Regions from separate parts of the Gottfriedia sp. NPDC057991 genome, predicted to be linked through region 2. Evidence: riboswitches for the same ligand, from Rfam matches in the RefSeq annotation. Region 2 holds a riboswitch; each other region holds the start of a gene.
The links. Region 2 has a riboswitch for thiamine pyrophosphate ahead of thiC (phosphomethylpyrimidine synthase ThiC). Riboswitches for the same ligand answer to the same signal wherever they lie in the genome.

Region 1 (5,252 bases), on a different contig from region 2:
TTTTTCTTTTATATTCCGTAAATTCGTCACTTAATAATAATTCTTTTTTGCGTGGTCTTGGAAATGGCACAATGATTTCTTTTTTGATTTTGGCTGGTTTGTCAGAAAATATATAGATTCGATCAGACATTAACAACGCTTCATCAATATTATGAGTAACCAATAAAATTGATCGTCGTTGCTCCTCCCAAATTGATAAAAGCCATTGTTGCATTTCAAGTCTAGTGAACTCATCTAAAGCTGAAAAAGGCTCATCCATACACATAAACGACTGCGGTGCTAGTAATGACCTTAAAAATGAAACTCGTTGTTTCATACCACCAGATAATTCATGAGGGTAAGCATTCTCATAGTTTTCTAAACCGGTTCTTTTAAGCCAGTCTCTTGCCAATTTTTCATCAGGTTTATGTTTTAATTCCTTTGACAAAACAATATTTTTTAATACTGTTCTCCAAGGTAGTAACGAATGATCCTGAGGCATAAAACTAATATGACCAAGTTCTCCATTTATTATCGACCCATTTAACCTTACTTCTCCAGAATCAGGTTTTAGTAAACCACCTATAAGATGAAACAACGTACTTTTCCCACTACCAGATGGACCTAAAATTGATACAAATTCACTCTCGTTTACATAAAGGGAAATATTATCTAACACTTGATGACCGCTATAACTCTTTGATAATTGTTCTACTTGTAATGTCATTTCCGTTTCTCCCCTTTAACTTTCCATTTAACAGTAAAACGTTCAATTACAACTATTAGGAAGAAGAAAAGCATACTTAAAAACATAATGATAAAAATTGAAACAAATACTCGATCTGTTCTAAATGAAGATGAAGCTAAAGTCATATATACACCAATTCCAGATTTCGCTCCTAGCCATTCAGATATGACTGCCCCCATAACACTATAAGTTGCTGAAATCTTTAAGCCGGAAAATATGGAAGGTAGAGAAAAAGGCAACTCAACTTTCCAAAAAATTTGTGATTTGGATGCTCCTGCCATTTTCATATAATCTATTAGTTCACTTGGTGTTTGTCGGAAACCATCCAGCGCTGAAACTGTAACAGGGAAAAAACAAACAAGAGAAATAATAATTAATTTAGGTAATACACCAAATCCAAACCAAATAATTAAAAGCGGTGCCAATACGATAATTGGTACATTTTGCGAAAGAATTAATAATGGGTAAAAAGCTTCCCTAACACTTGGAATTAAATGTAATAGAAATGCTATTAAAAATCCTAATAAACTACCAATTAACAAACCAATAATCGTTAATTGAATTGTAGAAGAAATATGAGGAAGTAGTGAATCAGATGATTTCATTCCTTCTTTAAAGATTGAGATCGGCCCTGGCAATAACCAAGATTCGATTTTCCAAATTTTAATACTTAGCTGCCAACAGATTAAAAAAAGCAGGATGACAACGATTGGTTGCCATCCTTTTATATTTTTAGATTTCATTAACGGTACTTCTCCGTTAACACATCCATCGTAATACCTTGTGGTTGGTAAAGTATTTTCATTTGAGTGATCACATTATGGCAACCTATTTCAATCATTCTTTCATTCATTTTTTGAACAACCTCTAACAATTGTTTCAAGTCACCTTCCATAGTTGTTTCCAATGGTTGAACTTGATATTTTACACCTGATTCATCAATAATTTTAATAGCTTCATCAACTGCTGGAATAACATCCTCAATATTATTTGTTTTCGGTATAATTTGGACACTCATTAAAGTAGTTTGCATATTAACTCCTCCTTATTTCGCTGGTAAGAAATCATTCGTAAATGCTTCTTTTGGCTTAAAGTTTCCTTCTAATAATTTATTTTCAGCTAAGAAATCTGCATAGTTTTTCCAAACTGATAATTTTTGCTCTCCCCAACGGTCTGCATCATCTTTATATTTAGATGCTAACCATTCTTGGCTTTTTTCCACTAATTTTTTATCTAAATCCGGATTATCCTTTATTAAAATTGATGCAGCTTCTTTTGGGTTATCAATCGCAAAATTATATCCTTTTGATGCTGCAGCAACAAATGCTTTTACTATTTTAGGGTTTTTACTAATCATTTTTTCGTTCGTAGCTAAAACTGGAGTATAGTAATCTAGCTTTTTACTATAATCAGTTAAATAAATCATGTTTAATTTTTCTCCACGAAGCTCTGCTTCAATCCCTGTCCATCCTTGATAAATCCACGCAAAATCGATATCTCTTTTTACTGCTGTAAAGAAATCAGCATCACCCATATTAACGATATTTACCTTATTAACATTCGCATTTTCTTCTGACATAAGCGATTTTAAAATAGCCTTTTCAACCGGTGAACCCCATCCACCATATGTTTTTCCAACGAAATCTTTTGGAGACTTAATTTCTTTTTTCACTGGTGATGCGAACCCAGAAGTATTATGTTGAATAATTGCTGCAATTGAAACAATCGGTACATTTTGAACTCTTGCTTGTGTAATTGACTCTTGATAAGAAACCCCAAAATCTGCTTTACCTGATGCCACCAATTGGTCTGCCCCTGTTTCTCCCGGACTGATTATATCTACATCAAGTCCTTGTTCCTTAAAGTAACCTTTTTCCTTAGCAACAAATAGCCCAGTATGATTTGTATTTGGCGTCCAGTCTAGTACGACTGTCACCTTTTTTAATTTCTTTGTCTTTTTAGTAGTGGCAGTTTTGTTTTGACCACATCCAGTTAACATTAAACAAATAGCCACTAAAAATACTACTAGTTTTTTCATTATCTATATCTCCTTTTTGTTTCTTGTTTATACAAAAAAAAACGCCCGGATACTAACCCGGACGTAAATGCGCTGTAAAAAACATATCTAAAAAGAGATACTGTTCCCTACGCTGGCATCACCCAGATCAGGTTCTAAGAGTCAACATCTTAAGGACGCTATCTCGGCCAGCAACACTGGCTCCTCCACATTTTTCTCATATATAAACTTTTCCTCATAAATATAACAGATAATGGTTGATTTTACGAATTATTTTTAACTTGCGTTTAATTGTTTTAATACTCAGTTAATAAGCGAAATAAAACTATGAAATTATAACATTTTTAAAAAGAGAATGATAAACAAAAATATCATTTCTTATAGTAAAATCTTAGATGGATAAAGAATATACTACATCAACAAATTATTAAGTAAAATGAGGGGATTTTTTGAATAAACCAATCGGAGTCATTGACTCAGGTGTTGGGGGCTTAACAGTTGCCAAACAAATTATAAGACAATTACCTAAAGAGGACATTTTATACTTAGGCGATACAGCAAGATGTCCATACGGATCACGACCATATACGGAAATTAGAAAATTCACTTGGGAAATGACTAATTTTCTATTGGAAAAAGATATAAAAATGTTAGTCATCGCCTGTAATACAGCAACTTCAATAGTCTTAAATGAAATGCGAGAAAAACTCCAAATCCCAGTCATTGGTGTTGTTCGCCCAGGTGCCAGAGCAGCAATCAAATTAACACAAAATGACCACATCGGTGTCATAGGAACGAATGCTACTATTAATAGTAAAGCATATCATTCTGCACTAAAGCGGATTAATGACAAAGTTTTAATTGAAGGTTTGGCATGTCCAGAGTTTGCTGGAATTGTTGAAAATGGGGACTACAATAAACCTGAAATATTTGAGATTGTTAAACACACTCTTGCACCGCTTATTGATTCAAATATTGATACCCTAATACTTGGTTGTACTCATTACCCATTACTCGGTCCAATCATTCAAAAAGTGATGGGACCATCAATCCAACTTATCAGCTCTGGCGATGAAACAGCTTTAGAAGTAAGTGCAATACTGGATCAACAAAATATATTATCGAACTCTGAAATCATTTCACACGAATTTTTTACAACTGGGGATCCAACCATTTTTAGTAAAATAGCTTCATCTTTATTCCAAGAACCGATGGAAAATGTAAAGTATATAAAACTATAAAAATTTATAGACTTCAATAAATGAAGAAAACCAACAAAGTAATCCTTTGTTGGTTTTTGTGTTTTTTTAAATTGCAAACGCTCTTCAATTTAATAAAGTTTATTCTTTTTTACTACTTGAAAAATAATCTTTAAGCATCGCATTGTTCTTTACAACATCTTCTAATGTATATTGATCTAATACTTGTAAAAATTGTTCTAATGCGTTATTAAATATATGTTTTAAAGAACAAACGGGCGTAATAACACAAGTACCACCGTGCTCAAAACATTCTACAATATTAAAGTCTTCTTCAGTTTTACGGATTATTTCTCCGATATTTATTTCTGTTGGCAATTTAGCTAAACGGATTCCACCGTTTCTACCACGTATCGTTTCGATATAGCCCATCTTTCCTAAATTATAAATTATTTTCATTAAATGGTTTTTAGAAATATCATAAGCTTCAGCGATGTCCTTAATTTTAACTAATTTTTCACGAGGCTCTGAGCTTAGAAATATTAATACACGAAGAGAGTAATCCGAATAAGTTGTTAAACGCATAACTTGTCCTCACTATTTTATTTAAAATTAATCATAGCATAATTGTGAACATTTTTTAAACTTTTATGTATTTTTTCGAAAAAATTCACAAAAGAAGTATTTTGTATATTGCTTTAAACGAATTCTAGGTCTAAGATTAAGATGTATTTACAATACTACTTTAAATCGTGATTAGGGGGATTTTTCATGTTATCTCAAAAAACAATTGATATTATTAAGTCAACAGTTCCAGTCTTAGAAGTAAAGGGTACAGAGATCACTAAAGTATTCTATAAAAATTTATTTACTAATCATCCTGAATTATTAAATGTATTTAATCATACAAATCAACAAAAAGGTAGACAACAAACAGCTCTTGCAAATACTGTTTTAGCTGCAGCACAAAATATTGATAAACTTGCAACTATTATTCCTGTTGTAAAACAAATTGCTCAAAAGCACCGCAGTCTTCAAGTTAAAGCAGAGCACTATCCAATCGTAGGTCAACATTTACTAGGAGCGATTAAAGAAGTACTTGGTGATGCTGCAACTGATGAAATTCTAGGTGCTTGGGCGGAAGCATATGGAATTATTGCTCAAGTATTTATCGATATCGAAAAAGAAATGTATGAGGAAGCTTCTTCTCAAGAAGGTGGATGGTCTGATTTTAAAGAGTTTAAAGTCATCGAAAAAGTTGAAGAAAGTGATGTAATAACATCATTCTACCTAGCTCCTAAAGATGGTT
Region 2 (5,252 bases):
ATTATGTTTGGATGGACGCCAGGTATCTGTTTTTTTAACTCCTCCTGGTTATACCAAAGTGCCGAAGTTTGAGTGAGTAATGGAGTTAATTGTTTTTTTTCTAATTCTGTATAAGCTAGTTTGAATATGCCACCTGTTTTTAGTTCAATATCAATTCCACATAATTCTTTTAATTCTTCTTGAAGTTGAAAATAAGTTAATTGACTGTTTCTAGCAAAAGTAAAAAATGACTCGGACTGATCCCACTCGGAATGGGCACCAAGCATTCCAGCAGCTGCCTTAGTTGTTTTCTGTCCAACTTGCTGTCCTTCAAGAACTGCGACATGAATATTTTCTTTCGCTAGATAATAAGCAATGGAACAACCTATTATTCCACCACCAATTACTACAACATCATATTTCTTGTTCATAAGCGAATTTGCACCTTTCAAAATATTGCAGCGCAGCTTCTAGAGGATTTCGGGCAGAAAATATGCCAGACATTACAGCAATACCATCAATGTCGTTCTCTTTTAGAACTTGAATATGTTCAGGTAATAATCCGCCGACTGCATAGATTGGTATAGTTAACGTTTTTTTCATCTCTGGAATTAGTTCAATCCCATTAGGTGTTAATCCATTTTTACACTCTGTTTCAAAACAATGACCGTACATAATATAGTCAGCTTTATCATTTTCTGCCTGTATTGCTTCAGTAAGTGTATGAACTGATTTTCCTACTCGTAAATTAGGAAAATATTCTTTTACATCAACAAGTGGAAGACCATGTCCTGGCAAGTGAATATTTGATAGGTTAGAGAAAATAGCGATATCTAAACGATCATTTAAAACAATTTTTTTCATATCTACTTTGTTTATTTTTAGTAGATTTAAGAGTGATATTAGCTCGATTGCCTTTTTCGACTTTTCGCGAATATGTACATAGTCGACTGCATCGATTATTTGAATTATTTTTGTAGCAAGTACTTCGACTGAGTGCTGATCATCTGTAATTGCAATAAGTTCCATGTCCCAGCCTCTTTCATTATCAAAATTTTTTCAACAAAAAAACCACTTTCCTAAAAAAAGAAAGTGGTTACAATGCACGCGAAAAAAGTTTAAAGTGCGCCACTTTCCTACGCAGGTACTAGCCTGTTCAGGTTTTGAGGGTTTAAAAGTAACTACTTTATTCTCAGCCCTTATCAAGGGATCCCCTAGTGATGAATATGTATGAAAATTAATCTTAGCATAGCATATAAAAAATAATATTCAATACTAAATTTATTTTTACTAGTCTAATTTTATTACCAGAAATTGGGCTTGAAGTATAGTGAAATCAAGTATTTTTGGGAGTATAAAAAAACAAAAAAATTTTTTTATTTGGAATTTCTGTAAAAATTTAGGGAAATAAAAACATTTACATTTTAAATTTGTGGGTTTATATTTAGTTTGAACAATTTAATAGATTGACTAGGGGTGTCCAATTAGTTGGGCTGAGAGAGAAACGCAATTAAGTTTCTTAACCCTCAGGACCTGATCTGGTTCATACCAGCGTGGGGAAGTTAGAAATTTCTCATTAATGATTTCATAATTGTTAATGTAGTTTTGCTAACACTTAGCCGGGTCTTAAAAATAAGATTCCGGCTTTTTTCATGCTTTAAATGAATTGGATTTCGTCCTTTTTAAACCAATTAAAAAGGGGAATGAAATCAAATGAACAATTCTGTAAATGAAATGAATTTTTCCATCATGTCTAGTTTTTCAGGGAGTAAGAAGGTATATGTTGAAGGATCTAGACCTGACATTAAGGTGCCAATGCGTGAGATTCAATTAAGTCCAACAACTGGCACTTTTGGAGAAGAAGAAAATGCTCCAGTTAGAGTATACGACACTAGCGGACCTTACACAGATTCAGCTAGCTCAGTTGATATTCGAAAGGGACTTAAGGCGATTAGACAAAACTGGGTGATTGAACGAAATGATGTTGAAGAGTATGAAGGGCGCGAAGTAAAGCCTGAAGATAATGGATATAGAAAAGAGCCAGATCAACATAATGTTGAAGTATTTAAAGGGTTAAAAAGAAAACCGTTACGTGCAAAGGATCATGGAAATATTACGCAAATGCATTATGCTCGTAAAGGGATTATTACACCTGAAATGGAATTTATTGCGATTCGAGAGAATGTTTCAGCTGAATTTGTTCGTGATGAGGTTGCAATAGGAAGAGCTGTCATTCCATCGAATATTAATCACCCTGAAAGTGAGCCAATGATTATCGGTCGTAATTTTCATGTGAAAATTAATGCCAATATAGGTAATTCAGCTGTCACGTCTTCAATCGAAGAAGAAGTAGAAAAAATGACATGGGCTACTCGTTGGGGAGCGGATACGATGATGGATCTTTCTACTGGTAAGAATATTCATACAACACGTGAATGGATTATCCGAAACTCTCCAGTACCAGTAGGGACAGTTCCGATTTATCAGGCGCTTGAAAAGGTTAATGGAATCGCTGAAGATTTAAGCTGGGAAGTATTTAGAGATACTCTAATCGAGCAAGCTGAACAAGGTGTAGACTATTTTACGATTCACGCGGGTGTATTATTACGCTATATACCATTAACGGCAAAACGAGTGACAGGAATTGTATCTCGTGGTGGGTCTATTTTGGCTCAATGGTGCTTAGCTCATCATAAAGAGAATTTTTTGTATACTCATTTTGAAGAAATTTGTGAAATTATGAAGCGCTATGACGTAACATTCTCTTTAGGAGATGGACTGAGACCAGGCTCAATCGCCGATGCAAATGACGAAGCACAATTTTCTGAGTTAGAAACACTAGGTGAGTTAACGAAAATTGCATGGAAACACGATGTTCAAGTTATGATTGAGGGACCGGGACATGTACCAATGCATTTAATTAAAGAGAATATGGAGAAACAATTAGAAATTTGTCAGGAAGCGCCATTTTATACATTAGGACCGCTAACGACAGATATTGCACCTGGATACGATCATATTACCTCAGCAATCGGTGCAGCAATGATTGGTTGGTTTGGTACTGCTATGCTTTGTTATGTAACTCCGAAAGAACATTTAGGTCTTCCAAATAAAGAAGACGTAAGAGTAGGCGTTATTACATACAAAATAGCGGCGCATGCAGCTGACTTAGCAAAAGGACACCCTGGTGCACAAAAAAGAGATGATGCACTTTCTAAAGCTAGATTTGAATTTAGATGGCGTGATCAGTTTAATCTTTCTCTTGATCCTGAAAGAGCAATTGAATATCACGATGAAACATTACCTGCTGAAGGAGCTAAAACAGCACATTTTTGTTCAATGTGTGGTCCAAAATTCTGTAGTATGAGAATCTCACAAGATATTCGAGATTTAGTAAAACAAGAAGAACTTCAGAATGATTCAATCATTGAAGAAGGAATGAAAGAAAAAGCACTTGAATTTAGAAAACAAGGCGGAGAAATCTATCAATAAGGGTGTGAGCCTTATATGAATAGGGTAGAAGAAATCATAAAAGAAATAAATCATTTGGAAAGAAATATGAATCAGTTAAAAATTGAACTGAATGCAGTTCAAAAAAATTGTGTACATGATTTCCAGAAAAAAGATACGATTCAAAAATGCCTAAAATGCAGTTTAATTGAAAGCTTAAGTTGGTAATAGGTAGAAACAATACAGAAACAAACCTCAAAATTAAGAGGTTTGTTTTTTGTTAGTTATGTATTAATGTTCAGACAAACTATTGATTGAAACTTCTTCCTCTCGGTCGGGTTGACCTAGCGGATAGATTCTAGCCATTTCACTTGTTTGATCAACATGTTGAATATAAATTGGCACACCATTATATGTCACATTAGCCATTTCAGGTGAAGAAGCAATTTCTTGAGCACGCTGTTTATTCATATGTAACCTCCTCTAAAATTAAAAATAGAAACCTAACATATTATTAACCGTGGTGTAATTGGGTATTCATTTAAAATTCAACTTATACCTTGGAACAGAAAAACTGTTGGTCTTAAAAAGGTCAGTACATATCAATACAATTCATTCTAAGCAAGTACAAGCTTCTTAATATATAATAAAAAAACTCCTGTTAAAATTTAACAGAAGTTTTATAGTTTTTAAAGATTACCAGTGGTGTCCATATCCATATCCGTCATGTCCAGACCAGCAAGCTGCTCCAACAATGATTAATAAGATAAACAGAACAACGATTAAAGCAAAACCGTTAAGATGGTGTCCGTGATGTCCAGTACTCATACATTTGACCTCCTTCATACGATATTTAAGGGATAACTCCCTTAGGGTCATGTAACTAATTGAAAATTACAATTAGGAGAGGTGGATAATGTATCGTATGTTTTTTTACCAACTATGAAACTAGTCTATAATGTAATTAGGCTTATACCTAGATGTAAGTTTTAATAAATAAATTATTTTTCTTTAGGCAAAGAAATTGCTGTTTCAACTACATAACCATTTTGGAACTTTACAGCAATTGTACCTAAATAAGTGTCAGTAGGCTGAAGTGTTTCGGTACAAGTAAAATAACGAATATGTACAACTTCTTTCGTATCTTTACTAATCTTTTGACAAGCAAGTAAATTACTTAGTCGTTTTAATGCGATATCTCTTTTCACTCCAATAAGATCCTTTTTAATAAATGATTCATAATAATTTTTTAATGGGAACATTTTAACAGCTCCTGTTCATTCAAAAATAATTTCTTAAGTCGTATCATATCACAAAGTAAATCTGTTTTTGTAAAGTTTGTTGTTGTAGATATCTATCATTATTCTAGATAGTTGAGGAAAATATGTAACGAACAAAAAAATCCCACTATAGGTTAATATAGTGGGATTTTATTACTTATGCAGTTTGATTTGAATCCTTATCAAACTTATTTTTACCGTTTAGTTTAGAATTTTTATATCCGTATGTTATATAAATTACTAAACCGATTACTAACCAAACTACGAAACCTTTCCAAGTAAATGATGAAAGTTGTAGCATTAAATATACACAAAATATAACAGCTAATACTGGTACTACAGGTACCCAAGGAGTTTTGAATCCACGCTTTAATTCTGGGCGAGTTTTTCTTAATACTAGAACACCAAGAGAAACAGCAGAGAAAGCAAATAAAGTACCGATATTTGTTAATTCAGCTAATTTGCTTAATGGAATAAGGCCAGCGAATACAGCAACTAGTCCGCCAGTTACCCAAGTGCTTGTTAAAGGAACATGAGTTTTCT
Region 3 (5,252 bases), on a different contig from region 2:
GAAAATTGCGGACAATCACTTGGCATTCGATTTCTAGATGCTTCGGGGATAAAGGTAGAAAGAATATGTTAAATATAGCGCTTATTGGAAATCCAAATACAGGAAAAACTTCTCTATTTAATAATTTAACAGGTACATACCAATATGTAGGTAATTGGAGTGGGGTTACCGTTGAAAAAAAGGTAGGGACTATTAAAAATAAACTTGGAAATCTAATTGATTTACCAGGTATCTATTCTCTGAGCCCTCTTTCAAAAGATGAGGCCGTTGTTTCACATTTTTTTGTAAATGAAACATTTGATGGGATGATTAATATTGTTGACGCTGCCCAACTAGAGAGAAATTTAATGCTCACTCTTCAACTTCTAGAGTTTCATAAATCAATGATTATTGGTCTAAATATGGTTGATGTTGCTAAAAGGAGAGGTATTTCAGTTGATCCTTCTAGTATCTCAAAGATATTACAAGTACCAGTTATTCCAATTGATGCTAGATCTGGTAAGGGAACAAACGAAGTAAATGAATTACTAGAGACAATTCCTCAATCTGAAGTTGAGTTTGAAATTGATTATGGAACAATTATTGAAGACGGTATTAAAAATATTATGACTCAATTACCTTCAACTTTATCTATTCCTAAAAGATGGACTGCAATTCAAATCTTAGAGGGTAATAAAGAGGTAATTGAATTTATAGCTTCATCCTACGATTTTAGTAAAATTGACCAAGTAATTAAAATAACAGAGGAACAATTAAACAGTGAACAAGGTGTATCACCTTCAAAATGGATTTATTCTGTAAGAAAAGAAGTGATTTCAAATTTAATTGGTAGATCGGTAGAGAGAGAATCTAATGAAGCAGTTACACTAACTGATCGCATTGATCGATTTGTTACACACCCAATTTTGGGTATTCCTATTTTCCTAGTGACAATGTTTTTAATGTTTAAGCTTACTTTTGATTGGTTGGGGTTACCCTTATCTGACGCATTAGATGGGTTTTTATCAGGACCTGTGACAGACTGGTTAACAAACGGATTAAATGCAATACATGCATCTGGTTTTATAAAAGCAGTTATTCTTGATGGTATTGTTGCCGGTGTAGGTGGAGTTTTAGTCTTTGTTCCACAAATTTTTATTTTGTTTTTACTAATATCATTCCTTGAAGATTTTGGATATATGTCTCGAGCGGCTTTAGTAATGGATCGTTCAATGGAAATGGTTGGTTTAACCGGGAAAGCATTTATTCCAATGATTATAGGATTTGGTTGTAATGTACCTGGAGTTATGGCAGCTAGAACAATTGAACAGCCTAGAGAGAGACTACTCACAATTTTGTTAACACCATTAATGTCTTGTTCGGCACGTTTACCAGTGTATGCACTATTCGTTGGAGCCTTTTTTGCGAAAAACCAAGCAATAGTTGTATTTTCACTTTATATACTCGGAATAGTAGTTGCACTAATATTAGCTAAGGTTTTTTCATCTACTATATTAAAGGGTGAGTTTTCATTATTTGTCGTAGAACTCCCACCGTACCGTATGCCACAAGGTAAAGCTTTGTTTAGAAGTACATGGGATAAAGGTAAAGGATTTATTCGAAAAGCAGGTACGTTTATTTTTGGTGGTTCTGTCGTAATATGGTTATTATCTTACATGGGACCAAGTGGTTTAGGTGTTTCGATGGATGATAGCTTTTTAGCAATGATTGGGGGCATACTTACACCAATACTTGCACCGTTAGGATTCGGAACATGGCAAGCAGGTGCTTCTTTACTAACAGGATTTTTGGCTAAAGAGGTTGTCGTATCTGCCATGAATATCATCTATCACGTGCCGAATGCGAATTCTTTACAAGGGATATTGTCAACACAATTCTCTGCACTTTCTGCATTTAGCTTTATGGTTTTTGTCTTATTGTATGTACCATGTCTTGCAACTGTTGCGACAATTCGTAAGGAAACAGGTTCAGTGAAATGGACGTATTTCTCAGTTGGATATGCATTAGTTATTGCATATGTATTAGCGCTAATGATCTATCAAGTTGGGAGTCTATTAGGCTACTAAAGAAAGGAGTATTTACTTATGATTGTCAATATTATAATAGGAGCTCTTATTTTTGGATACGCAGGGTGGACACTTTTACGATATATAAAGAAAACTAAAAAAGGTAAATGTGGTTCCTGCTCAATCGCAAAAACTTGTAGTTCAAATTGTGATACAAATTATTCAAAATAGAAATATAGCGTTAACTAGAAAAGATTTAATTTAAAGTAATCTGTCTAAATACTTGAATTAAGTAGAAGGATTAATTAAGATGATAAAGTAATCAACTTAAATAATTGAATAGTACTAGGGGTGCCGTAAATGGTCGGCTGAGATTAAGACACAATAGTCTTTGACCCTTTAACCTGATCTGGATAATGCCAGCGTAGGAAAGTGAACGGTAGAATACATTTTTTGTATTCATAACATTGATTTGTTCGAGCACAGGTCCTTATGGGATTTGTGCTTTTTTGTATTTAAAATCAAGTTTCATCTTCTATCTGTAAGATCAAAGAGTTCTATTCATGAAATAGGGGGAAGAAAATTGAAAAAAGTATTAACGATAGCAGGCTCTGATTCAAGTGGTGGTGCAGGTATTCAAGCGGATTTAAAGACGTTTTCGGCTCATCGTGTTTTTGGAATGAGTGTAATTACAGCAGTAACAGCTCAAAATACGCAAGGAGTGTTTGCAGTACAAGACATGACACCAGAGATTATTGCTAGTCAGTTAGATGCAATTTTTACTGATATTGAAGTAGATGCTGTAAAAATTGGAATGGTATCCAAAATAGAGACGATTAAAGTAATTGCTGAGAAACTAAAGCAATATAAACCAAAGCAAATCGTAGTTGATCCAGTTATGGTTTCAAAAAGCGGATTTGATTTATTAAGTCCGGATGCAAAGGAAGCTTTAATACAAGAATTGATTCCGCTAGCAACTGTAATTACGCCAAATCTTCCTGAAGCAGAAGTTATTACCGGAAGAAAAATTACAACGATTGACGAGATGAAAGAAGCTGCTATTCAAATTCACTCATTAGGTGCTAAGAACGTCCTTGTAAAGGGTGGTCATCTAGAAGGTGAAGCGACCGATATTTGTTTTAATGGTGAGGAGTTTACAAGCTTTAACAGCGTTAGAATTAATACAATTAATACCCACGGTACAGGTTGTACTTTATCTTCAGCGATTACATCTAATTTAGCAAATGAACTTGAATTAAATGAGGCAATTAGAGAGGCGAAAACCTATATAACATTAGCAATTCAACATTCCTTTTCAATCGGAAAAGGGGTAGGTCCTGTCCATCATTTCTACTCATTGTATGAAAAGGCAGGCGTTCAACATGTCTAATCAAAATGCAAAAATGACAAAGTGGAACTTTACAACACTTTGGTTTGGTGCGGCAGTTTCCGTAGCGGAAATTATGACTGGTGCACTGGTAGCACCACTAGGTTTTAAGAAAGGTTTGACGGCCATTTTAGTAGGGCATTTACTTGGAACACTATTACTTATTTTAGGTGGAGTCATTGGTTCTCAACAAAGATTGTCAGCAATGGAATCTACAAAAATTTCATTTGGTAGCTATGGTAGCTATTTGTTTTCGATTTTAAATGTTCTACAGTTACTAGGCTGGACGGCAATTATGATTTTAACAGGAGCTCGCTCAATCAATTTAGTTACAATAAAAGATTATAAATTTGATCACTTATGGGTTTGGTGTTTAGTAATTGGAATATTAATCGCAATCTGGTTGTACTTTGGACAAAATGCTTCAAAAAAACTTAATAGTTTAGCCGTTTGTTTATTATTTGTTCTAACAATTGTACTGTGTTTTGTTATTTTTAAAAGCGATAAAATCTTAACTCAACCAAGCACTACCGGATTATCTTTTGGAGAAGCAGTTGAATTATCAGTCATTATGCCACTATCGTGGATTCCATTAATTAGTGATTATACTCGATTTGCAAAGACAACAAAGGATGGAGCAATTGGTAGTTTTATAGGTTATATGTTTGGTAGCTCTTGGATGTATATTATTGGGCTAGGCGCAGCACTTGCTTTTAATGAAGTAGACCCGGTTGCTGTTTTAATGAGTGCAAATCTAGGATTGTTTGCAGTAGGTATCGTCGTCCTAGCTACTGTTACAACAACATTCATGGATGCATATTCTGCCGGAATATCAGTTACAACCATTTTTCCAAAACTAAATGGAAAACATATAGCCCTTATCGTTACAGCTATAGGAACATTATTAGCCGTTATTTTCCCAATTGAAAAGTATGAAGGATTTTTATATACAATTGGTTCATTTTTTGCACCGCTATATGCAATTTTATTAACGGATTATTTTATTCTAAAAAGAACAAGTATAAATAAATCGTTGAAAATTGATTGGATCGCGTTTATTACATGGGTTTTAGGAGTTTTTATTTATCGTAAGTTTGTACAATTAGACTTCTTCCTTGGGGCTACTGTACCAAGTATGATTTTAATTTGTGTAATCTATATTGTTGTTCAATTTGTTATAAATAAGCTTTTTCCAAAGAAAATAGGGAGAGAAAAAAATGTTAACTATGAATGAAATGAGTCAAATACTTGAAAGCGTGAAAGAGAAAAAGCCTTTAGTTCATCACATTACAAATTATGTAACTGTAAATGACTGTGCAAATATGGTGTTAGCACTAGGTGGATCACCAGTTATGGCAGATGATTTAGCCGAAGTAGAAGAAATGGTATCTTTTGCTTCAGCTCTTGTTATTAATATTGGAACATTAAATGAAAGAACAATTCAATCAATGATTAAAGCTGGTAAAAAAGCTAATCAATTAGGCGTACCAGTTATATTAGATCCTGTTGGTGTAGGAGCAACAACTCTACGTACAGAAACAGCTGCTAGATTATTGAAAGAGGTACGTTTTGCAGTAGTTCGTGGGAATATGTCAGAAATTAAAATGATTGCTGGCTTAAATGTTCAAATTAAAGGTGTTGATTCTGTAGCTGATGAAGAAGACGGTGTTGAAATTGCGAAATCTCTTTCAGCAAAATTAGGCTCAGTAATCGCAATTACAGGTGCGGTAGATATTATTGCAGAACAAGATCGAGTATGTACAATTTCAAATGGAGTTAAAATGCTAGCTGATGTAACTGGAACTGGGTGTATGAGTACATCATTAATTGGAACTTATGCTAGTGCAACGAATAATTAT

Region 1: linked by a shared signal. The riboswitch ahead of ACFVR2_RS00300 (ABC transporter substrate-binding protein) and the one ahead of thiC (phosphomethylpyrimidine synthase ThiC) in region 2 are both predicted to bind thiamine pyrophosphate.
Region 3: linked by a shared signal. The riboswitch ahead of thiD (bifunctional hydroxymethylpyrimidine kinase/phosphomethylpyrimidine kinase) and the one ahead of thiC (phosphomethylpyrimidine synthase ThiC) in region 2 are both predicted to bind thiamine pyrophosphate.

Annotation. Positions count from the first base shown of each region.
Region 1 covers NZ_JBHVQN010000001.1:60,300-65,551, reverse strand. Annotated here, with positions in the region: gene ACFVR2_RS00315 (ABC transporter ATP-binding protein) at 1-706, opposite strand, end outside; gene ACFVR2_RS00310 (ABC transporter permease) at 703-1,470, opposite strand; gene ACFVR2_RS00305 (thiamine-binding protein) at 1,470-1,760, opposite strand; gene ACFVR2_RS00300 (ABC transporter substrate-binding protein) at 1,773-2,765, opposite strand; TPP riboswitch at 2,853-2,962, opposite strand; gene racE (glutamate racemase) at 3,194-3,985, shown strand; gene ACFVR2_RS00290 (RrF2 family transcriptional regulator) at 4,085-4,528, opposite strand; gene hmpA (NO-inducible flavohemoprotein) at 4,715-5,252, shown strand, end outside.
Region 2 covers NZ_JBHVQN010000005.1:367,709-372,960, reverse strand. Annotated here, with positions in the region: gene thiO (glycine oxidase ThiO) at 1-410, opposite strand, end outside; gene ACFVR2_RS18280 (thiamine phosphate synthase) at 394-1,008, opposite strand; TPP riboswitch at 1,096-1,205, opposite strand; TPP riboswitch at 1,442-1,556, shown strand; gene thiC (phosphomethylpyrimidine synthase ThiC) at 1,693-3,471, shown strand; gene ACFVR2_RS18270 (hypothetical protein) at 3,487-3,657, shown strand; gene ACFVR2_RS18265 (small acid-soluble spore protein H) at 3,721-3,900, opposite strand; gene ACFVR2_RS18260 (YjcZ family sporulation protein) at 4,126-4,257, opposite strand; gene ACFVR2_RS18255 (hypothetical protein) at 4,431-4,691, opposite strand; gene bcaP (branched-chain amino acid transporter BcaP) at 4,867-5,252, opposite strand, start outside.
Region 3 covers NZ_JBHVQN010000003.1:276,078-281,329, reverse strand. Annotated here, with positions in the region: gene ACFVR2_RS12850 (FeoA family protein) at 1-72, shown strand, start outside; gene feoB (ferrous iron transport protein B) at 66-2,066, shown strand; gene ACFVR2_RS12840 (FeoB-associated Cys-rich membrane protein) at 2,085-2,237, shown strand; TPP riboswitch at 2,344-2,454, shown strand; gene thiD (bifunctional hydroxymethylpyrimidine kinase/phosphomethylpyrimidine kinase) at 2,590-3,396, shown strand; gene cytX (putative hydroxymethylpyrimidine transporter CytX) at 3,389-4,627, shown strand; gene thiM (hydroxyethylthiazole kinase) at 4,611-5,252, shown strand, end outside.